3 regions of the Gordonia sp. 135 genome follow, and region 1 is predicted to be linked to each of the others. Evidence: predicted binding sites of a transcription regulator. Region 1 holds the regulator's gene; each other region holds the start of a gene.
The links. The regulator LexA, encoded in region 1, represses DNA repair genes until DNA is damaged. The targets are predictions, from matches to a motif close to CGAACANNTGTTCG.
Positions count from the first base shown of each region.

Region 2: the regulator LexA is predicted to act here: its motif matches at 1,087-1,100, upstream of GKZ92_RS10255 (HNH endonuclease signature motif containing protein).
Region 3: the regulator LexA is predicted to act here: its motif matches at 1,293-1,306, upstream of GKZ92_RS09670 (DUF222 domain-containing protein).

Region 1 covers NZ_CP046257.1:2,907,247-2,909,515, reverse strand. Annotated here, with positions in the region: gene GKZ92_RS13095 (putative PEP-binding protein) at 1-844, shown strand, start outside; gene lexA (transcriptional repressor LexA) at 822-1,529, opposite strand; gene GKZ92_RS13085 (LysM peptidoglycan-binding domain-containing protein) at 1,767-2,269, shown strand, end outside.
Region 2 covers NZ_CP046257.1:2,281,443-2,283,711, reverse strand. Annotated here, with positions in the region: gene GKZ92_RS10255 (HNH endonuclease signature motif containing protein) at 1-1,067, opposite strand, end outside; gene GKZ92_RS10250 (MBL fold metallo-hydrolase) at 1,168-1,815, opposite strand; gene GKZ92_RS10245 (oxygenase MpaB family protein) at 1,955-2,269, shown strand, end outside.
Region 3 covers NZ_CP046257.1:2,117,239-2,119,507, reverse strand. Annotated here, with positions in the region: gene GKZ92_RS09680 (DUF1345 domain-containing protein) at 1-123, shown strand, start outside; gene GKZ92_RS09675 (arabinofuranosidase) at 120-1,109, opposite strand; gene GKZ92_RS09670 (DUF222 domain-containing protein) at 1,335-2,269, shown strand, end outside.

The sequences.
Region 1 (2,269 bases):
GGAGGGCGTCGGACTGTTCCGCACCGAACTGGCCTTCCTCGAACGCGCCGACGAGCCGTCGGTGGAGGAACAGGCGGACATCTATCGCGAGGTGCTCGACGCGTTCGGCGGCCGCAAGGTCGTCATCCGTACGCTCGACGCCGGCTCGGACAAGCCGCTGCGCTTCGTGCACCAGCCCGAGGAGGCCAACCCGGCGCTCGGTGTGCGCGGCGACCGGATCGCCTTGGCACACCCCGAGATCCGTGCCCATCAGCTCGACGCGATCACACGCGCCGCCGAGGGTTCCGAGACGAGCCCCTGGGTCATGGCGCCGATGATCGCCTCACCGGCCGAGGCGGCCGCCTTCGCCGCTCAGGTACGGGAACGCGGACTGGTCGCCGGGGTGATGATCGAGGTCCCCGCCGCCGCGATCCTCGCGCCGGCGATCCTGGCCGAGGTCGACTTCGTCTCGATCGGCACCAACGACCTCACGCAGTACACGATGGCCGCCGACCGGATGTCGGCCGATCTCGCATCGCTGACCGATCCGTGGCAGCCGGCGGTCCTGCACCTCATCGCGACGGTCGCGCGGGCCGGACGGGATCAGGGGAAACCGGTGGGCGTGTGCGGCGAGGCCGCGGCGGACCCGATCCTCGCCTGTGTGCTCGTCGGGTTGGGTGTCACCTCGCTGTCGAGTGCTCCGGTGGCGGCCGCCGCGGTCGGTGCCCGCCTCGGCGGCGTCTCACGGTCGACCTGCGAAAACGCGGCGACAGCCGCGCTCGCCACCACCGATCCGGCTGCGGCGCGCGAGGCTGCCGCCGCGGTTCTCGAGAACGAAGAGGTCAGATACGCCGCATCACGGTGACGACCTTGCCGAGGATCACGGCCTCGTCGCCCGGGATCGGGTCGAACAGCTCGTTGTGCGGCATCAGCCAGACATGACCCTTCTGGCGTTTGAAGGTCTTGACCGTGGCCTCGCCGTCGATCATCGCGGCCACGATGTCGCCGTTGTCGGCCACGTTCTGCTGGCGGACGACCACCCAGTCGCCGTCGCAGATCGCGGCGTCGATCATCGACTCACCGACGACCTTCAGCAGGAACAGCGAACCCTCGCCGACGAGCTCGCGGGGGAGCGGGAAGACGTCCTCGACGGCTTCTTCCGCGAGGATCGGGCCGCCTGCGGCGATCCGGCCGAGCACCGGCACGAAGGTGGGCTCGGGTAGCGCACCACCGGTCGGTGAGGTGGGCGTCGGCGGCTCGCTCGGTGCGATGTTGACCGCTCGCGGACGATTCGCGTCGCGCTTGAGGAGGCCCTTGCGTTCGAGCGTCCGCAGTTGGTGGGCGACGGAGGAGGTCGACGTGAGACCCACCTCGTCACCGATCTCGCGGATGCTCGGCGGGTAACCGCGCTCGCGCACGGATTTGCGGATCACCTCGAGAACTCCGCGCTGCCGCGGCGTCAGCGAGGCCTCGGCCGCCGCCATGTCTGCCGGGGCGACGGGCTCGTCGGCGCCCCGCGCTCCGGTGCGCTTACCGCCGTCATCGCTCATGATCGGGTTCCTCTCGATTCCGAACGTGCTGGTAGATCGCTTGTCTGACGACGACCCTAGCCGAGAATGCCGACCGCATCAAACATTTGTTCGACGTGTTGCGAGACAAGTGTCGGAGTGCCGTGCTACAAATCGAACATCAGTTCATCGAACAGATGATCGACAATCGAACAGTTCGAACGCCGACGACGCAGTCGGAGCACGGACAAGCGTTCGACCGGAAACACGGAGGGCATCATGCGCACCGCCACTCTCATCGACCCCGACCGCTCCACCGATTCGGTCCGTGGTGACGTCCTGGAGCGTCCGCGCCCGATGCGCCGCGGCGACGGCCGCCGGCCCGTCGACGGGCGTCCGGTGCCGGAGTCGGCGGTCCGGGTCCGCCGGGTCGCCTCCACCCGGTGCGCCTCGCCGGTCGGTATGCGGGGTCGTGCACCGGTCGTACCCGTCTCGCGTGTTGCGCATACCGCGCCCTCGGCCGTCATCCGGCGGCGTCGGCGCACGGCGACGGCAATTCTCGCCGGCGTCGGGCTCGCTCTGGCCGTGTGGGTCATCGCGGTCGTCGGTCAGAACTACGCCGCGACGGTCACACCTTCTTCGGTCGGCACCGAGGTCGTACACGTGCGGTCGGGCGACTCGCTGAGCACCATCGCATCGCGCGTCGCCCCCGAGATGCCGCGTGAGGCGGTCGTCGACGAGATCATCCAGCTGAACGACCTCCCGTCGAGCGGGCTGCGCGT
Region 2 (2,269 bases), 630 kb from region 1:
GCGTCTCTGAACACCGCCAACCAGGGCTGCACGTCGGCGCCGATGGCGATGAGGTCTGCGATGGGGATCAGGGTGCCGTCGGCGCTGGTGGCGGACCCGGTTTCGCGGATGAGGTCGTCGAGCTCGGCTTTGGCGATCAGCTGGACCGGCAGGCCTCGGTGGGTCTTGCCGAGCATTCCGTCGTCGAACACCGCTTCCAGCAGTGCGTTGAGGGCGTCGTGATTGCGCTGTGCGGGGGTGCGGTGGTCGCGGTCGGCTGCTGCCGCGACCACCTCGGGGTCGGCGTCCTCGATCGAACCGCACGGCGATTCGGGATCGGTGGGGTTGTTCATGCCCGGTCGGGCCCAGACGGCCAGGAAAGTCATGATCCGCGCCCGCGCCAGAGGGGTGAGGTTGGCGATGAGTTTGGAGGTCCCGTCGGCGCGTTGCCGGTTCACCTGCAGGTTGCGGCGGCGTACGCGGTCGTCGTGGTCGGTGAGGGTTCCGTCGGGGTCGAGGTGTGCCAGCAGTCGGGCACCGACCTGACCGATCTCGGCGGGCGTGAGCGTGGCGGCGTATTCGGCCAGGGTTTGCTCGGCGGCGGCGCGCACATCGTGTGGGACGGCATGTGGGATCTGGTCCACGACGTCCATCACCGCATGAACGTGGGCAGACCCCACCCGGCCGTCGGCCAATTCTCGGGCGAGCGTCGGCAGTTCGGGTTCGAGTGGTTGTCCGGTGGTGAGGTCGGTGTAGGTGGCGGTGGCTTTCACCTCGGCGTGGCGTCGGCCGGGGAAGGCGATCCGCAGGCGGTGTTGCATGTACTGGATGATGCTGCGGTGACCGGTCTTTCGGGCCAGGCTGCGGTTCTCGACCTCGACGATCTGCTGGTTGCCGGCGTAGGTCAGGCGGGCGATCAGACGCTCGTTCTCGGCGGCCACCTGGTCGACCTCGACATCGGACAATCGAGAGAGGTCAACATTCTGCAACCGGTCGGTGAGGGCGTGCATCTGCTCGATGATCGCGACCGCGTCAGAGGGTGCCGGGTCGGCGGCGTCGACAGTTGCAGCAACGGCCACGACGGTCACCCCCCAAGATTCCGCGGTTCGAATGCATGTTCGATGTTACACACGAATCCGTCGTCACGCAGGAAAGCTCCACAGGCTTCACCAGCAGATCACCCGCACATCAACGTGTTGTTCCGGACGCGATTGCCAATCTTTCGAGCGCCTGCTCGATGTAGCCCGACCAGTCCTGCGCGGCAACCTGATTCACCGCCGACTCCCCGGCGAATGCGCTCGAGATGACCACGTCGGGAGCGAGGGTCGCCAGCAGATGCAGGCTCTCCGCGAGGGTATTCGCATTGCTGAACGGTAGGTATCCGGCGGCCCATTCCCCGGATGCGCTCAGATACAGGGTGTCCCCGGTGAAAAGGTACCGAAGACCGTCATCACCAGGCACCAGGTAGCACGTGCTGCCGGGCGTGTGCCCCGGAGTCGGGATCACCTCGACCCCGTTGTCGTCGACGTACCGTTCCGCGACCGCGATGTCCACGCGCGCAAAGCGGCCGATCCGCTCGGCCTCGGGAGCGGGCGCGTGCAGCGTCGCCCCGAACCGGTCTTCGACACGACCGAGAATCGGGCCGGCCTCGTCCTGATGGGACAGGTACTGGTCGTCGACACCGCCCAGCTTCTCCAGATCGTCGAACTCGGCATCCGATGCCATCGAGTAGAACAGCGCGTTGCGGTCGGACGTCCACAGATACGCATGGGTGGTGAGACCGGGGAACGGGTTGTCGGTCGTTGTCTCCCAGAGGTCGGGTAGCACCTGTCGCATCGGATCTCCTCGTTGAGTGGTGACGGCTCCGCCCCCACCGTGCAACTTCAAGTGAACTTCAGGTCAAGGGCGAACGTGCGCTGGTCAACCCTCGAGTGATACACATGATTCGATTCGTCTCAAACAGTTGGGGGTTCCCGTGTCCGCAGTGCTGCCGAGTCGACCGATCGACGACGCCCCCGGCTTCCCGAGGGCCGTCAGCTACGACGCCGCGATGTCGAACCGAAAGCTCCGGCGTACGCGCGCCCTCGTCCGCAAGGTCACCGGCAAGGACCTCTACCCCGAGCCCGAACACCTGCACACCTTCGCCGAGGACATGTTCCGCACCGATCCCGTGGCCGAGCGGTTCGTCGACGAGGTCTACGGCACGCTCGGCCCCGAAGCCGCGCGCACACTGCTGGACAAGGCCCTGACCGACGGACTCGACAGCGTCGAGAACCCGCCGCCCGCACTC
Region 3 (2,269 bases), 790 kb from region 1:
CCCACCGACGTGATGCCACTCGCCCGGTGGATGAAGCTCGCGATGGCCGCGCAGTCGATCCTGTCGATCGTCGTGCTGAGCCTCGTCGTCGCCAATGCGGTCAATCTGCTCGGGTCGACCTAGGCGGGCTCCCGGATCACCCCGAAGTGGCGGACCGATCCGGAGAGCCCGGGCAGTTCTTTCGCCGAGCTCCACGACGACAGCCCGTCGCTGCTGTCGGAGTAGAAGTACCGACGCTGCTTGTACGCGTCGACATACATGCGCCAGTTGCCGTTCGGGAGTTTGACCAGCGCCATGCCTTCGACGAAGCGACCGAAACTCCGCATCGGGACGAACCGGTAGGGACCGGTCAGCGATGTCGCGACCGCGTGTTCGATGACCTTCTTCCGCTCGTTCTTCGTGAACGCGTGGTACGTGGAGCCCGCCTTCACCACGGTCGTGTCGATGTGGTCCGCACCGAGGCCGAGGATCGGCACCGGCGGACTCCACAGTCGCAGGCCGGGTTCGAGCGCCGTCATGACGTAGGGCACGAACCCTCCGCCCGTCGACATCGACAGGATGATGTTGACGCGACCACCCTCGACGAAGAACTCCGGAGCCCACGCCTTGGTGGTGAAGGGCGACAGAGACGGTCCGTCACTCGAACCGGCCGACCCGAACGACAGCGGCCCGGACGAGGAGCCGAACACTCCCTTGCCATCGCCCGTGCCGGGTAGGAAAGCGCAGCACAGCGGCACCGGATAGTTGTGCATGAACGCCCAGTTCACGCGATCGCGGCTCCGCGCGAACCCGATGGTGTTCTGACCGGTCGTATAGGTGACGTAGTACCAGCCGTCTGCACCGTGAAAGATGCTCGGATCGCGCACCACACCCGACGGCGGTCGGTACGCACCAAACCGGAGCGGCCGAAACCGGCTCGCATCCGCGGACTGGTACACGTCCATGTGACGGGCACTGGTGTTGGAGAACGCCACCATCGTGTATCGCCAGTTCGGGGTCGCCTCGGCGGTACCCGGAGTTGCGACGAGCAGGCCCGTGAACACCAGCATCGCGACACAGACAGCACCGATGCGGCTCGAACGAGCGCGAATTCGCTGAGACAGCAGCATTGGAGCAGTATCCGCGGAATTGACTGTGGCGTGCGCGGATTTCCCTGACACAGCTATCGAGACCCTTGGTACCCCGAGATCCGATCGTCGGACGGAAGCCGCTCTACACCATGACTCCGACAGTTCCCGCATTCCTGAAGAGGATCGATTGCCTCTGCGCAGCAATAGAATTACGTGTATTGTCGAACATATATTCGAACTGCGATCTTCGAGGGGGTGACCGCCATGACCGACAGCGCATCGACCGATATCACCGATGAGTCGCCGCCGACCGCGGTGCCCGCGTTGCTCGACGAACTCGACGCGATCATCGACCAGCTACAGACCACGGGTTTCACCCGCCTCACCGATACCGAGGTCGACGACGCCGGTGTCCGTATCGAACAGGCCATCGCCCGACTCACCTACACCGGTAACCAGCAGATCGTCGAAGCCGACCAGCGCGACCTACCCCGTAAAGCCGGCTACCGCAGCGTCATCGACTACATGAAACACCGGTTGCGCATGGCCTACCCCGGCAAACGCCTCAAACAAACCCGCGCCACCGCCACCTACCCCGACGCCACCACCGGCGCACCCCTCGAACCCGTCCACCCCACCCTCGCCACGGCGTTCGCCGCCGGCCGGGTGGGATCAGCGCATGTGCATGCGGTGATCGATGTGCTCGACCAGATCCCCCACGCCGTCGACCACGACATCAAGGTCGCCGCCGAACGCACCATCGCCGAACAAGCCGTCCACCTCACCCCCGACCAGATCACCGAGGCCGGTGCTCGCCTGCTGGGCTACCTCGACCCCGACGGGACATTGACCGACGACACCGACCGCCAACGACGCCGCAACGTGTACCTCAACCGGCAACGCGCCGACGGCACCGCCAAGATGTCGGGCATTTTGACACCCGAACTACTCGCACGGGTCTCCATGTTCCTGGCCGTGTGGGCCAAACCCGGGATGAACAATCCGAATGATCCGGAATCACCGACAGGGTCCAGCGAGGATGCCGATCCCGACGCTGTGGCGGCCGCCGCTCAACGCAACGACCGCAGCCCCGCCCAACTCAACCACGACGCCTTCAACGCACTCCTGAAGGCCGTGTTCGAGGACGGCATGCTCGGCAAGAGTCACCGCGGACTGCCGATGCAGCTGATCATCAAAGC